DNA from 2 places in the Paraburkholderia sp. JPY419 genome. Region 2 is predicted to be linked to the other one. Evidence: riboswitches for the same ligand, from Rfam matches in the RefSeq annotation. Region 2 holds a riboswitch; the other holds the start of a gene.
What was found. Region 2 has a riboswitch for cobalamin ahead of cobA (uroporphyrinogen-III C-methyltransferase). Riboswitches for the same ligand answer to the same signal wherever they lie in the genome.
Positions count from the first base shown of each region.

Region 1 (4,208 bases), on a different contig from region 2:
TTGAACACGACGTCGACGAGCATCCAGCGCGGCGTTTCCGGCGACGATTTCGCGTCGTAGTACGGACTCTTTTTATCGAACTGCGTCGGGTCCGGATACGCGGTCGACGAGACTTCCGCGATGCCCGCGATGCCGGGCTCCGGACAGCTCGAATGATAGAAGAGCACGCCGTCGCCGACCTGCATCACGTCGCGCATGAAGTTGCGCGCCTGATAGTTGCGCACGCCGGTCCATGGCAAGGTGCGATGCGGTGCGTTGGCGAGGTCGTCGATGCTTGCTTCGTCCGGTTCGGACTTCATCAGCCAGTAGCGCATGAATCGGAGTAAGCGTGTGAGATTGAACGAGGCGCCAACAACAGGCGCGTGCGGAAAGCCCCTGAAACAGGCACTCAAACGAAAGAACGACGACCAAAGAAAAACGGCATCGAACCGAAGTCCGATGCCGTTCCAGATAAGGTCCCCGCCTTAGCCGCTAGGCCGGCATCCTGAACCGAGGGTTCAGAATTGGTCGCAGTTAGCAACACTTCGGGTACATCAGACAGAGTGACGCGCACACCCGTGCTACAAATTTCCGCAACCGTGCACATGGCATTGGTTCAAGGAATATATGACCTTGGCGAACCAGGCAGGGAAGCTAAACGATGAAGCTACAACACAAACTGTTGAACAAGTGACCGGTTCGAAACCGGCCCGCTATTGAGTCAACTACTGCTTACTGCATGCTGTACTGCTCAATCACAGTACCTAGCTGTTCGTTCATTTGCTGCATTGTACGCCGGATTTCTTCAGCAGGAAATGCTTCTCCGTGTCGCACACTGCTTTGCAGCTTAAGCAGTTCCGATGCCAGCGACAGCGCCGCCATCACCGCGATGCGATCGGTGCCGCGCACATTGCTGCCGCTGCGGATTTTCTTCATCTCGGCGTCGACGCGCGCGACCGCCTCGAGCAGCGCGCCTTCCGTTTCAGGCGAACAGGCGAGACGGTAGGGTACTTCGAGAATCGATACTTCGATCTGCTTGGTGGTCATGCGCTTTCTCCGTGTCGGCTCACGTCGCCTTCCGCTTCCTCGTGTTCGGGCTGGGCGGTCTCGAGCAGATCGAGCTGGTTATCCGGTTCGCTGCTTGCGCGTGCGCGCGGCAATTTTTCGAGAATCGCATTCAGGCGCACCTGAGCGTCGTCGATCTTGGCGGACAGCGCGTCGCGTTCCGCTTGCAGTGCATCTCGCTCGGCACGCAATTGCGCGAGTTCGGTGTGCGTGGCTTGTACTTCGGCACGCGTTTGCGCGAGCTGCTCTTCGAGCGCGATCCGCGCTTCGTTGTGGCGCTTGCTGATCGCAATCAGCTTGCCGATGTTCTGGGAGAGTGATTCGAGTTCGGTGAGCATGTGCTGCGTCCTCTAAAGACATCGCATTTTAGCGCGGAATATTACAGGTTCCGACAATTGTCTCGTTTCGAGACGTAACAGCATCGCTTCATGCAGGTTCGTTGCGAGTCGTGTCGTCGACCATAAGATCAAAGACCGGCAATCCATCGGACAATAACCTGCATTCGACAGAACGGATCGCGCTCCGGTCGGCCTTTCTTGACGCCCCGCGAAGCCGCTCCTACACTTCCCGCACTCTGGTGCCCGCGCGCGCTTTTCGGCGCGCGCAGTTAAACGGGAAGCAGGGCGCGCGCGGTGCCAAACCGGATGCGCGAACCTGCGCTGCCCCCGCAACGGTAAACGACCGCATGTGATGCGCTCATGCAGGTCGGTCCTTGTCGCACGGTTGGAAGTTCAATCTGCGAGTGTGCCACTGCGCGTCACGCGTGGGAAGGCGGGATCGATGTGTCGTAGCCCGGATACCGGCCAGAAAAGAGGGACGTCCCCCCCGAAAACGTTAAACATGGGGGGACGCCTCGTGACGCGTCGGCCTGCGGGGAAGCAGGCCGCGCATGCCATCCACAGGAATGTCATCCCATGTTGTCCCCCATCGCCCGCGCGACGCTGCTCGCGTTCGCGAGCCTGCCGCTCGTCGCGCATGCGCAAAGCGCCGAGCCTGTGCCTTCATCGTCCGCTGCGGATGCAAGCACCGCGAACGCCCCAAACCTTGCCGATGCGGCCAATCCCGCTTCCGCCGATGCATCGGGCAACGTGCTGTCGCCGATCGTCGTGACCGCACAACGCGGAGCGCAAGCGTTGCGCGACGCGATCCCGCAGACCACGCAGTTCGATCAGCAGGACATCGCCGACACGACCGCGACCGATCTGCCCGGCCTGCTGCGACTCGCGCCCGGCGCGCAAATCTCGCGCACGGGTGGCCCCGGTTCGACCACGAGCCTCTTTCTGCGCGGCGCGTCGTCGACGCAATCGCTGCTGCTGATCGACGGCGTGCGCGTCGATTCGGTGAGTCTCGGCTCCGCTCAGCTCGCACAGATTCCGCTCGACCAGGTCGATCACGTCGAAGTCGTGAACGGCAACGTGTCGGCGTTGTACGGCTCGGGCGCGATCGGCGGTGTCGTGCAGGTGTTCACGAAAGACGGCGGCGATCATCCACCGCGCTTCAATTTTTCGGTCGGCTACGGCAGCTATCACACGCAGACGCAAACGGCCGGAGTGAACGGCGCGCTCGATCAGGACGGCCGCACGACCTTCAACATCTCGCTCGCGCGCACGAAGAGCGACGGCTTTTCGTCGCTCGATCCGCTCGAGGCGCCGGGCGCGAATCCGAACGCGAACGGCAATCTGAACGAGAGCATCAGCGCGTCGCTGCGCCACAAGTTCACCGACAAGTGGGATGCGGGCATCAGCTACTTCCAGTCGAACAACAACAACAGCTACGACAATGCGTACGGCGTGCCAACCGATCTGAACAACCTCTATAGCAAGGTGCGTCAGGTATCGGTGTTTGCGAACGGCAAGCTGACCGACTGGTGGACCACCCACTTCACGCTCGCCGAGGGCGACGACCGCAGCGTATCCAACACCAATGGCATCTACAACGGCCGCTTCGATACCGACAATCGCCAGTACACGTGGCAGAACGATTTCGCGCTCGCCGCGAACCAGAAGCTGCAATTCGGCTACGAGCATCTCGACCAGACTCTCGACTCCGACACGTTCGCCGCGCCCGACCGTCACGTCGATTCGGTCTTCGCCGGCTACAGCGCACGCTTTGGCCGCAACCAGATTCAGGCCAACGTACGCCGCGACCAGTACTCCGATTTCGGCGGAGCGAACAGTTACTATCTCGGCTACGGTTTCGACATCACGTCGCTCTGGAAGGTAACCGCAAGCTATTCCGATGCATTCCGCGCGCCGAGCTTCGACGATCTGTACTATCCGATCAGCGGCAACCCGTCGATCCAACCCGAGCGCAGTCACTCGATCGAAGCCGGTTTGCAGTACGCGACCGACGCGCTCGGCGTGATGCGTCTGAACGCATTCCAGACGCGCTATACGAATCTGATCGACTATGTGCAGACGATCCCCGGCATCTATCTCGCGGAGAACGTCGGCCATGCGAAGGTGCAGGGACTCGAAGGATCGTGGAGCGGTCATGTCGGCAAGACCGACGTACGCGCGACATTGACGCTGCAAAACCCGGTCGATCTCGACAGCGGTACCGACCTCGTGCGACGCGCGCGACGCTTCGGGTCGTTCGCGGCGAATCGCAGCATCGGTGGATGGCGGGTCGGGGGCGAGTGGATCGTCAGCGGTCCGCGTCCAGACAGCACCGGCAAGCTCGGCGGTTATGGCATCGTGAATCTATCGGCGCGCTACAACATCACGAAGGCGTGGTACGTCAGCGCGCAAATCGACAATCTGTTCAACAAGGACTATGAGACGGCCTACTCGTATAACTCTCCGCGACGCGGTGCGTATGTCACGCTCGGCTGGCAGCAGCAGTGACGCGCGCGCCGGGTTGGCCGCATGCGTGAGCGCACGCGGATGAGTCGCGCGTCCGGTTCGCTGTCCGCCGCGATGGCAACGCCGCGCCCGATGAACGCGAAACGCGCGGCCGCGATCTGGCTCGGACTCGCGCTCGCCGCCGTCGCGCTGCTCGGCGCGTCGCTGGTGCTCGGCAGCGTGCCGCTCGCGCCGTCGCGCGTGCTTGCGGCGCTCGTGCCAACGCACACGTTCGGCGCCGCGGGCAGCGACGATCTCGCCGGCGAAATCGTGCGCACGTTGCGATTGCCGCGCGCGCTCGCGGGCTTCGCCTGCGGCGCG
Region 1 covers NZ_JBNDKV010000002.1:1,171,595-1,175,802, reverse strand. The annotation lists gene QFZ91_RS11535 (EVE domain-containing protein) at 1-314, opposite strand, end outside; RNA gene ssrS (6S RNA) at 453-634, opposite strand; gene QFZ91_RS11525 (cell division protein ZapA) at 712-1,026, opposite strand; gene QFZ91_RS11520 (ATPase) at 1,023-1,382, opposite strand; cobalamin riboswitch at 1,603-1,866, shown strand; gene QFZ91_RS11515 (TonB-dependent receptor domain-containing protein) at 1,959-3,890, shown strand; gene QFZ91_RS11510 (FecCD family ABC transporter permease) at 3,930-4,208, shown strand, end outside.
Region 1: linked by a shared signal. The riboswitch ahead of QFZ91_RS11515 (TonB-dependent receptor domain-containing protein) and the one ahead of cobA (uroporphyrinogen-III C-methyltransferase) in region 2 are both predicted to bind cobalamin.

Region 2 (4,208 bases):
GAGCGTATCCGCCGCGTGTTCGAGGCGCGCTTCGAGATCGTCGATCTCATCGGCTTGATGCAGGCCGAGGTGCCGGTCGGGCAGCGTGATCTCGTCGCTCGTGGCGATGTGGCCGCACCAGCGCAGTTCGGGCGGCAGCGCTTCCTGCAGCATCTGCGCGTGCCGGGCCGAGCCGACGCGATTCGCGAGCACGCCATGAAACGGCAGTTGCGGTCTGAAGCGCGCAAGGCCGAACGCGAGCGCGCCGAAGGTCTGCGCCATCGCCTGCGCGGAAATCACCGCAAGCACCGGCACGCCGAATGTGGTCGCCAGATCGGCGCTGCTCGGCGTGCCGTCGAACAGGCCCATCACGCCTTCGATCAGGATCAGATCGGCTTCTTGTGCCGCCTGCGCGAGCAGGTTGCGGCACGCGCTTTCGCCGACCATCCATAGATCGAGCGACAGCACCGGCGCGCCGCTCGCGCGCGCGAGGATCATCGGGTCGAGAAAATCCGGCCCGGTCTTGAACACGCGCACGCGACGTCCGAGCCGCCGGTGATAGCGCGCGAGACCCGCGGTGATCGTGGTCTTGCCTTGTCCCGAGGCGGGCGCGCTGATGAACAGCGCGGGGCACGCTGCGGAGCGAGTCCGCTTGGGGGGCGCCCCGAAGGAAGTCCCCGTGGGGGGTGCGGACATCGCTCAGAACTCCACGCCGCGCTGCGCCTTCACACCCTGCTCGCGATACGGATGCTTGATCGCGCGCATTTCGGTGACGAGGTCGGCGGCTTCGATCAGCGCGTCGGGCGCATGGCGCCCGGTCACGACGACGTGCAGCATCGGCGCTCGCGCATTGATCACGGCGAGCACTTCGTCGAGCGGCAGGTACTCGTACTTCAGCACGGTGTTCAGCTCGTCGAGGATCACCATCTGGTAGTCGCCGCTTTCGATCATCCGCCGCGCTTCGTTCCAGCCCTTGCGCGCGGTCGCCATGTCGGCTTCGCGGTTCTGCGTGTTCCACGTATAGCCGTCGCCCATCGTGACGAAATCGCATTGCGCGATCGCGCCGAGGAAATCGCGCTCCGACGTATGCAGCGCGCCCTTGATGAACTGCACGACACCCAGCCGCATGCCGTGGCCGAGCACCCGCACGGCCATGCCGAACGCGGCTGTGCTCTTGCCCTTGCCGGTGCCGGTGTTGACGATCAGCAGGCCTTTTTCGACGGTCGCGCTGGCCTGCTTCTTTTCGTGGCCTTCGCGGCGGCGCTCGGTCATGCGTTGATGCGATTCGGGATCGGTTTTCATCGGAGGTCCTGGTCTTGAGGGGCGGGATGGAAGGGCGCTGCGTCGCCGCGTGCGGTGTCGTTCGCCGCCGCAATCGCGACGGTAATGCCGGCGTGCGTGGTCTTGCGTACGACCAGACGGGCGTTTTTCGCGATTGTCGCGCAGACCGACGCTGCTGCCGCCAGTAGCGCACACGGTTCGCACACACCGTCGACACCAAGATGCGCGCGCGCGGCCGCCGACGGCGACGCGACCGGTGCGGCGGCGATCTGCTCGCGGCTGAACAGTTGCAGCGGTAGTTGATGGCGCGAACAGAATTCGAGCAGACCTGCTTCGTTGGCCTTGGCGTCGATCGTCGCGATGGTGTGGATCTGCTCGAAGGCATTCGAACCGAGTGCTGCGCGCACGGCGGCTTCGATGTCAGCCGCATCGCTGTGCAAGCGGCAACCTATGCCGACGCTCAGCGTTTTAATCGCGCTCGCAGCTTGTTCGTGATCGACTCGGCTGTCGCGTTTGGCCGCATCACGCGCAAGCGCGAACGAGGCCACGCCGCCGATCACGACGATCGCCGGCGAGCCGAGCCCCGCGCGCACGACCGCCTCGGCAAACTCGCGCAGCGGCGCGAGCACGTGACGCTGCTCGGGCCGCGTCGCCGATTCGATCGCCGCGCAGGGCGTATCGGCGGACATGCCGGCCGCGAGCAACGCGCCGACGATTTCGCCGAGCCGCCGCATGCCCATATAGATCACGAGCGTCATGCGCGTCGCGGCGAGCGCGGCCCAGTCCGGCTCGCCACCGCCGGCGCCGTGGCCGGTGACGAACACGACGCCCTGCGCGTAATCGCGATGCGTGACCGGGATGCCGAGCGTCGCGGGCGCGGCGATGCCGGCCGTGATGCCGTTGATCACGTCGACTTCGATACCCGCCGCCTGCAGCGCCTGCAATTCTTCGCCGCCGCGGCCGAACACGAACGGATCACCGCCTTTGAGCCGCGCCACGCTGCGTCCCGCGCGCAGATGCCCGAGCATTTGCGCGACGATCTCCGCTTGCGGCGTTGACGGATGGCCGCCGCGTTTGCCGACGTACACGACTTGCGCGTTGGCGCTTGCAAACTGCAGTACGTCGGGATTGACCAGATCGTCGACCAGCACGACATCGGCCTGGGCGAGCGCACGAGTGGCCTTCAGGGTCATCAGTTCGACGTCGCCGGGACCGGCGCCGATCAGCCAGGCGCGCGTCATCGCGGCGTGCATGGCGCATGCCATGCGGAGATGGGGGGAGAGAAGCGGCGTGCGACGGTGCACGCAGCGGTGAATATGGATGTCATGCGGTACAGCGAATCGGGGTGCGGCCACTCGTGCGGTTCGCGGCGGATTCTTAAGTGAGAACGCCACGACACACGCGATGCCACGTTTCTACGCCTTCACATCCGTTCCCCGCGGATTCCGGCGGCCGGCGGCGCAACCTGATGCACGGATGCATGCGGCGCCGCCTCCGCGTCTGGCCGGTATCCGGGCTGGCGGCCTCACGCGCTTCGCCTTCCCGTGCCGGTTGCGAATCTGCGGATTCGCGGGACAGTGGCATCAAAAAACGCATGCGCGGCACGGTGGAATCGAAGGCGATTCGAATCGCGCGCCGCAGGTCGCTTACCGTTGCGGGGACAGCACAGGTTGAACGCGCGACGCGCTGCCTGTTTCCCGTTTAACTGCACATGCGAGCGCATGTGCAGGCACCAAACGCGCGCATACGATAGCACATGACGCCTTGCCAGATAAGCCTCGGCGGCGCTTTCCGGCGCTCTGCGTTGCTTGACTGCGCATGCCCGGGGGCCTACACTCGCACGCACTTTGGGTGCTCGCGTGCGCGTTCATGCGCATGCAGTTAAACGGGAAACAGGGAGCCATCTGCGCTAGAGCGGCTAACCTGTGCTGTCCCCGCAACGGTAAGCGAAAAGCGGTTCCGGCTTGATAGCCGGGCGCCGCGGTGCCGGCTTCGATGTCCTCGCGCAAGGTCGCGTCGACATATCACCACTGGACGAGAAACCACTCGTCCGGGAAGGGGGAGCGGCGCTTTCGCCAGCCCGGATACCGGCCCGAAGAAGCAGAACGACCGCCGCGGGGATGCGGCGGCGCGTTCATGACCTCAGTTCCGCTTTCTGTATTTCCGTTGTCGCGGCAATGCCGTCGTTCGTCCCCGTGTCTAGTGATCGCTGGTACTGTTGCGCGTGCTTCATTCGCTCCATTCGCCAGCCGATGCCGACCGATGCGCGGAACTTGCGGCAGACCGATGCAACGCAAAGGGATGGACCTCACGATGCAAACTCAATTGCGCAAGATTCCCGTCACGATCGTTACCGGCTTTCTCGGCAGTGGCAAAACTACGTTGCTGCGGCACATCCTTCAGCATGCGGGCGGCAAGCGCATCGCGGTGATCGTCAACGAGTTCGGCGAACTCGGCATCGACGGCGAAATCCTCAAGGGCTGCGGCATCGGTTGCAATGAAAACGGCGTCGAGACCGAAGGACAATTGTATGAACTCGCGAACGGTTGTCTGTGCTGCACCGTGCAGGAAGAGTTTTTCCCGGTGATGGAAAAGCTCGCGGAGCGGCGCGACGAACTCGATCATGTGCTGATCGAAACCTCGGGGCTCGCGTTGCCGAAGCCGCTCGTGCAGGCGTTCAACTGGCCGCAGATCCGCAACGGCTTCACGGTCGACGCGGTGGTGACGGTGGTGGATGGCCCGGCCGCCGCAAGCGGCCAGTTCGCCGATAACCCGGTCGCCGTCGATGCGCAGCGCAAGGCCGATCCGAATCTCGATCACGAGTCGCCGCTGCACGAGCTGTTCGAAGACCAGTTGTCGGCTGCCGATCTGGTGATTCTGAACAAGACCGATCTGATCGACGACGCGCGGCAGCACGAAGTGGAAGCCGCGATCCGCGCGGAGATTCC
Region 2 covers NZ_JBNDKV010000004.1:743,196-747,403, reverse strand. The annotation lists gene QFZ91_RS31925 (cobyrinate a,c-diamide synthase) at 1-675, opposite strand, end outside; gene cobO (cob(I)yrinic acid a,c-diamide adenosyltransferase) at 679-1,281, opposite strand; gene QFZ91_RS31915 (cobalamin biosynthesis protein) at 1,278-1,712, opposite strand; partial or broken gene cobA (uroporphyrinogen-III C-methyltransferase) at 1,776-2,501, opposite strand; cobalamin riboswitch at 2,746-3,012, opposite strand; cobalamin riboswitch at 3,093-3,370, shown strand; gene cobW (cobalamin biosynthesis protein CobW) at 3,574-4,208, shown strand, end outside.